DNA from 2 places in the Marinobacter sp. 1-3A genome. Region 2 is predicted to be linked to the other one. Evidence: predicted binding sites of a transcription regulator. Region 2 holds the regulator's gene; the other holds the start of a gene.
The links. Region 2 encodes FliA, which starts transcription of late flagellar genes. Its sites were predicted from a motif close to CTAAAGTTTNNNNNNNNNNNGCCGNTAA; they were not measured.
Positions count from the first base shown of each region.

Region 1: the regulator FliA is predicted to act here: its motif matches at 2,110-2,137, upstream of flgM (flagellar biosynthesis anti-sigma factor FlgM).

Region 1 is NZ_VCGZ01000012.1:5,620-9,409, forward strand. Features, by position in the region: gene FE848_RS16430 (CheR family methyltransferase) at 1-105, opposite strand, end outside; gene FE848_RS16435 (chemotaxis protein CheV) at 145-1,074, opposite strand; gene flgA (flagellar basal body P-ring formation chaperone FlgA) at 1,299-2,000, shown strand; gene flgM (flagellar biosynthesis anti-sigma factor FlgM) at 2,199-2,525, shown strand; gene FE848_RS16450 (flagella synthesis protein FlgN) at 2,533-3,003, shown strand; gene FE848_RS16455 (pilus assembly protein PilB) at 3,004-3,747, opposite strand.
Region 2 is NZ_VCGZ01000001.1:565,055-568,844, reverse strand. Features, by position in the region: gene flhF (flagellar biosynthesis protein FlhF) at 1-587, shown strand, start outside; gene FE848_RS02535 (MinD/ParA family protein) at 660-1,472, shown strand; gene FE848_RS02530 (RNA polymerase sigma factor FliA) at 1,504-2,247, shown strand; gene cheY (chemotaxis response regulator CheY) at 2,410-2,793, shown strand; gene FE848_RS02520 (protein phosphatase CheZ) at 2,814-3,599, shown strand; gene FE848_RS02515 (chemotaxis protein CheA) at 3,617-3,790, shown strand, end outside.

The sequences.
Region 1 (3,790 bases), on a different contig from region 2:
GCTTTTCACTAGGTACTGCTTGTTTTCGCCCAGCAAAATACCACACGCATCCTGCAGGAACGATTTGAAGGCTTCATATTCCTGTGGGGTAATTTCTGCTTTCATTGGATCTCAGTTCTGTATGAATTTCCTGCCGAAAAAGCGTCAGCTCTGGTCTAACACTTCCATGATCCGTTCAGCCAGCTCATCCGGACTGAACTTTGCCATAAAATCATCAGCACCGACTTTCTTCACCATCGCCTTGTTAAACACACCGCTCAGTGAAGTATGGAGCATAACAAACAGCCCACTGAGTGCGGGATCACTCTTGATTCGCGTGACCAGTGTATACCCGTCCATTTCGGGCATTTCCACATCCGAGATAATCAATGAAAAATGATCGGTTGCCTTTGAGCCATCCGCCGTCACTTCCTTGAGGTATTCGAGCGCCTGTTTCCCATCGTTCCGCAATATTACTTCCATGCCAATGGCTGTAAGACAGCGCTCTATTTGCCGGCGTGCAACCGAAGAGTCATCCACCACCAGAACTGGCAGATGCCCCGTCACTCTTTCCGCACTTTTACTCCGAACTGCTTCAGTCACATCATCGCTAATCGGAGAAACTTCGGAAAGAATCTTCTCTACATCTATGATTTCCGCCAACTTGTCATCAATTTTAGTGACAGCTGTAAGATAGATATCCTTACCCGCCCCCTTAGGAGGAGGAAGAATGTCTTCCCAATTCATATTCAGGATCCGATCGACGCCCGTAACCAAAAAACCCTGGGTCTTTCGGTTGTACTCAGTGATGATCACAAAACTATTGGGCAACTCCTCCTGAGGAATACCCGGCAGGCCAATAGCCATACTCAGATCAATAACCGGAATGGTTTCACCCCGAGTATGTGCCACACCACGAACCACCGCACGGCTGTTAGGCATGGAATACAGCTTGGGGCACTGCAGCACTTCCTTCACCTTAAAGACATTGATGCCGTATATCTGACGCCCACGTAAACGGAAAAGCAGGAGCTCAAGACGGTTTTGTCCGACCAGCTGCGTGCGCTGATTTACACTATCCAATACCCCTGCCATCGCAGTCTCCCCTGGCCAGTAATTAGCACCGGCATACATTTTGCTTTCTATCCAGTAATTAGCACCGGCATACATTTTGCTTTCTATTACGTTAAGTTGTCAGGACGACGCGATAACGTCGCCTGAAAGCGGTCAGGCCTGTTTAACGGCCAGAACGCCGCAATCCTTAGGTATTTTCAGTAGCATTTGCCGTATTACTGACAGCATAGGACAAACCAGCAGATATGCGCACCCAGCTTTTAGTATGGATCATGCTCGCAGCGACATTCGCCAACCAAGTGCAGGCAAGAACAACCGCCGACGAGATTCGCGAAGCAACAGCAGCATTCCTTGAGACCTTTGCCGCAACCCAGACCGAAAGAGGCTACAAAGTTGCCTTTGAGACCGGCAACATTGACAACAGGCTTGCATTAGCCGCCTGCTCTGACGATCTGGATATAGAGTTCACAGGTGATCCATGGAAAAGTGAACACCCGTCAGTTCAGATAGCTTGCGCCGGCGATCGCCCGTGGCGAATGTTTGTAACGACCACGGTATCCATCAGTGGCCCTGCCCTGGTCGCTGCCCGCCCGCTCGGAAGAGGTGAACGCGTAACAGGCAACATGCTTGAAACCCGCGATGTTGTGCTTAACGCCAGCCGACGGGGAATAATAACTGATTCACAGATGATTGAGGGCATGATTATACGCCGGCCCGTAAACGCCGGCTCGGTACTCACTCCTGATCTTCTGGACGCACCAATCGCTGTCAGCCGCGGCGATCATGTTATTATTACCGCCCGCCGGGGGCCCTTTTCAGTGCGCTCCCGCGGTAAGGCTCTGGCCAGTGCGTCGGTGGGTGAGCAAGTACTTGTGGAAAACCTTGGCTCAGCCCGCACGGTAAAGGCGAATGTAACCGCTCCCGGGCATGTTGAAGTGCCGATGTGACATGCTCACGGCAACCCCCTTCCGGCGGCAAAAACATGCCGGCGGAGCACCCCGCCCAAGGCGGGATCAGGTTTGTGACAAAATGTTAACAAGATTTGATAATTTGCCCCTAAAGTATGCCAGCCACTAGCCGTTAAGTGGATATAAACCAGAGTCAGCCCACAACATGTGTGGCGTCACCGTAAAGCAGGTATTGATATGTCAGTTGACTTAAATGGAATTGGCCAAGGCCAGGTCAACACCCAGAGAACCACGGCCGACAAGTCCGCTAATGCTCAGAGCGCCAAGCAAGCAGCCCCCGAGCAGGCAAATGCCAAGGCTCAGAGTGCCCGCGGCGAAAACGTAAACCTGAGCAGCCAGGCCCGAAACCTCAAGCAGCTGGAGCAAAAGCTGGGGGATTATCCTGAAATGGATGACGAGCGAATCGAGCAAATTCGTTCAGCCTTGGAAAACGGCACCTATAAAATTGATGCAGAAAAACTGGCCCAAAAAATGCTTGATATGGATGAAAGCATTTTTGGGTGAGTAAATCATGGCTGCAATTGATGATCTGAAGAATCTCCTTTCGCTGGATATCCGTCAGCTTGAAACCTTGGCGGATATCCTGAAGAACGAAAAAACTTGCCTGTCCGGCTCTGATACAAAAGCACTCGATACTCTGACGCGAGAAAAAAACGCGGTCTTGGGGGAAATTCGAGAACGTGCCAAGCAAAAAATCCGCACGCTTGTGGCAATGGGGTTTCGACCAGACTCTGGCGACCCCTCCCGCTTTATTCGCAGTGCCGGACTTGATGAGCTTTACGCCCTTTGGCAAGAAGCCGATTCAAAGCTTCGGGAATGCCATGTTCTCAATGAGAATAACGGGCGTATCATAAACCATCTTCAAAAACGCCTTACCCGGCTTACAGACATATTCCGGGGCGCCTCAGGCCAGCAAAAACTATATGGTGCAAAGGGCCAGCAAACAACCGTATCAAGCCGAACTGTGCTTGCCAGCGCCTGATTATCTCGTATAGATAGTCATTCTGGAATCGGGGTGAAAGCTGATGTCCTGAATACTGACGTTGCCCATGGATGGGCTACCCCCACCCCTGACCCGAATGTTGTCCATGCGGATCTCCTCAATTCGCTCAGGGAATGCCATGGATACCCGGCCATTCTCTGCCACCGTGTAACGTGGCTCCCCTTCACGATAATGAACTCCGGTGATCGTAAGGTCTGAATCCAGAACATTAAGTACCGGGAAAAACACATTGGCTGTGAGCTTCATGCCTTCTATGACATCCGGCTCCACTTGGCCGGCACCCTCGTCGGAACCAGAGCCGCCAGCCATACTGCTGACAATATCAACCCGATCAAACAAAGAGCTGTTGCCTTGTCCCGCAACTGCCGACAGCTCATCCTCTGTCAGCGGCGACATTCCAGCCGCATCAAATAGCTGACCGGCTTCTGCCACCTGAGCGGCATTGGCGTTATTACTCGCTGCAAATGTAACCAAAGGCTGAAATGGTAGTGTTGCCATGGTGACCATTGCGGCAGCGCTACGATAACGGGACTGGTGCTTCAACACACGGCCGAGTTCTTTCTCGGTTATCCAGCCTGCCGTGATGAACACCTCACCCAGCCGTATACCGCTCTCACGCTGTAGTCTGAGCCCCTCCTCAACCTGGCTCTCTGACAAATAACCACGATTAACCAGCAACCGCCCGAGTCGTGACTTTTCCTCAAACCCTTTATGGAATCTCACTAAGCCTCTCCCATTTCCCGCAGTGATTACCGTACAACCCGGC
Region 2 (3,790 bases):
CGCGATATGTGTTGAAACACGGCGCCGATTCTATTGCACTGGTCACGACAGACCGGTACCGGGTTGCGGCCCATGAACAGCTTTTCGTGTTTGGTCGTATACTGAATGTGCCGGTGCGCGTGGTGGATGAAAGCAACACCCTTGATGATATTCTTGATGAGCTCTCAGACCGGCACCTGGTGCTGATCGATACGGCTGGGCTAACCAGTACAGACAGAGGCTATCAGGAACAATTGGCAGAATTGGCCCGTAGCCATCACAGCATCCGGACGCACCTGGTTGTTTCGGCAACCAGCCAGCCGCGTATTATGAAATCCGTCTGGCATTGCTATAAGATGGCAGGTCTTACAGGCTGCGTGATGACGAAGATTGACGAAGCCCTGACTCTGGGCGAATCTTTGGGCTTTGTGATGGAAACCGGGCTGCCGGTTGCCTACTACACTGATGGGCAAAAGATCCCGGGGGATCTGCATCATGCTGAAGCCGTTCCGCTCGTACGCTTGGGAGTCGAGCGTCTGAAAATGCTTCAGCAACAGGCGGCGGCAGAGAAAATGCCTGATACAGAGCGCCCGCGGGAAATCGCATGAGGCTGTGAAAATCTGAGTTGTATCCGGTTATGAACCATATCCGGTTAATCCTGGCGAGAGATTATAAACAGTATGAGCAAAGCACATCCGGTACAGGTGATCGCGGTTTCCGGCGGCAAGGGCGGGGTCGGCAAGAGTAACATTTCAGTTAATCTTGGCATCGCTCTGGCGCAAAAAGGCAGGCGCGTTGTGCTGCTTGATGCCGATCTTGGCCTGGGGAATCTTGATGTGCTGCTCGGGGTAACCGCCAATCGTACCTTGCAGGACGTGTTGGCAGGAGAGTGTGACCTCAGAGACGTTCTGGTAAATGGTCCGGGCGGGATTAAAATCGTTCCGGCATCTTCCGGAACCCAGCGCATGACCCAGCTCAGCCCCATGGAGCATGCCGGCCTGATTAACGCATTCAGCGAGTTGGGCGATCAAATTGATGTGCTGATTATCGATACGGCGGCCGGTATTTCCGAGTCTGTTGTGAGCTTTTTGCGGGCCTCGCAAGAGCTGTTGCTGGTGGTGTGCGATGAGCCCACATCCATCACAGATGCTTACGCCCTGATTAAACTGATGAACCGTGATTACGGTACCAACCGCTTCCGCATTCTCGCCAATCAGGTGAGCAGTGAGCAGGAAGGCCGCCATTTGTTTGAAAAAATAACCCGGGTAACCGAACGATTTCTCGATGTGGCACTACAATATGTGGGTATGGTGCCTTACGACGAAGCTGTGAAGAAAGCCGTTCAGCGCCAGAAAGCCGTGCTGGATGCATACCCTCGAGCCAAAGCGTCGCTTGCGATCAAGGCACTGGCTGACAAGGTAGAAAGCTGGCCACTGCCTTCATCACCCCGCGGACACCTGGAATTTTTTGTGGAGCGGCTCGTCGAAGTCTGAAACGGATCCCGTAAAAAATAAAACCGGATGCATGACATTGGCGAAAAACCTGGGAATTTATCATCAGGCTGGTGTGAAAAGTCCCTCGGACCTCATAGAGACTCACGCCCCCCTGGTAAAGAAAATCGCACTTCATCTTTTAGCGCGGCTACCGGCCTCGGTGCAGCTCGACGACCTTATGCAGGCGGGTATGATCGGGTTGCTGGAGGCCGCCCAGCGCTATAGTTCAACCAAGGGCGCAACCTTTGAAACCTATGCCGGAATTCGCATCCGAGGGTCTATGGTGGATGAAATCCGCAAAGGCGACTGGGTGCCGCGCTCTGTTCACCGAAACGCTCGTCGGGTTGCCCGTGCAATCAAGGAAGTAGAAGACCGGGAGGGCCGTGAAGCCCAGGACTTTGAAGTGGCGGAAGAGCTCGATATGTCTCTTTCCGAATATCATGCCACTCTGGCCGATGCTAACAGCGGACGGCTTTTTAGTCTTGATGAGCTCAATGAATCCGGTGAGCTGCCGATAGAAGAAACAGAGGCCCGGGATAATCCGTTGGATGATCTCACATCTGATTCTTTCCGCAGCAGCCTTGCGGCGGAGATTGAGCTGCTTCCGGAGCGGGAAAAGCTTGTACTGAGCCTGTATTACACGGAGGAACTGAACCTCAAAGAGATTGGCGCTGTTTTGGGAGTCAGCGAAAGCAGGGTCAGTCAGATTCACAGTCAGGCCGCGTTGAGATTGCGTGGAAGACTTTCCGAGTGGCGCCTTGAGGAACACAGCTAGGCGTGGCTTGAGACTTCAGGGTTCTGATGAAGTGTAGTATTTGGTAACCGATGCTTTACAAGCGCGATAAAGATCAGACAATACATGGTTAAATCAGCGGCCTGCTACACTTTAAGCGCAAAGGTCAAAACGAATTCCGGGTCTTAATAACTGGAGGTCCCTTTGGACAAAAATATGAAAATTCTCATTGTGGATGATTTCTCCACAATGCGACGGATCATCAAAAACCTGCTCCGTGATCTTGGCTTCACCAACACCGATGAAGCGGACGACGGAAATACAGCTTTGCCTATGTTGAAAAGCGGTAAGTACGACTTCCTTGTGACAGATTGGAACATGCCGGGAATGTCTGGCTTTGATCTGTTGAAGGCAGTGCGGGCAGATGAAAACCTGAAAACCCTTCCTGTTTTGATGGTTACCGCCGAAGCCAAGCGCGACCAGATTGTTGCAGCGGCTCAGGCTGGCGTGAATGGGTACGTAGTAAAACCGTTCACTGCTGCCGTTCTAAAAGAAAAAATCGAGAAGATTTTTGAACGAATTCAGTAACCGGAAATTGGATGGGGCGTATGAGCGATAAAAAAAAGATCCATCGGGATCTTGAGCCAGAAGTGACCGAAAAGCTCCGGCACCAGGCAGCAGAGCTCGCCCAAAGTGTGGAAGGCGGCGATTATGCCCGAGCGATGAACCTGATTAATGAGTTAAGCGAAGTCAGGGATCAGAGCCTTTATCGTGAAGTTGGCCGTTTGACACGAACGCTTCATGAGGCAATCCGCAACTTCCAGATTGATCCGCGCAGCCAGGAACAAAAAGAGGTGCTGTCTTTGATGACAGACGCATCCGACAGACTGGCGTACGTTGTTCAAATGACAGGTCAGGCTGCCAATCGCACTATGGACCTGGTTGAAGAGAGCATGCCTCTCGCTCAGACACTCCGTGAAGAAGCCTCGTCATTGAGCGAAGAATGGCAGCGGTTGCGGCGCCGGGAAATGCAGCCGGCTGAGTTTCGTGAACTTTATGGCCGTATAGATACCTTTTTTCTTAGCGTTACCAATGATGCGGACACACTTTACAGCAGTCTTTCCGAAATTCTGCTGGCGCAGGATTTTCAGGATCTGACGGGCCAGGTAATACAGCGGGTGACGGCTTTGGTGAAGGAGGTTGAGGAACAGATGCTCAGCCTGGTGGTTATGGCGAGCCACGTTGATCAGCTTACCGGCACAGTACACCAGATTGAAAATCAGGAAGTCTCCGCCGAACAGGGCGTAGGGCCGCAAATGAAGGCTGAAGAACGCGAAGATGTAGTCTCGGGACAAAATGACGTAGACGATCTGTTATCCAGTCTCGGTTTCTGAACAGAAGAGGTTAGCCCATGGCGTTTGATGCCGATGATGAGATCCTGCAAGACTTCCTGGTAGAGGCCGGGGAGATTCTTGAGAAGCTGTCGGAACAGCTTGTTGATCTTGAGCAACATCCAGACGACAGTGATCTGCTCAACGCCATATTTCGTGGATTCCATACCGTAAAGGGTGGTGCAGGCTTTTTG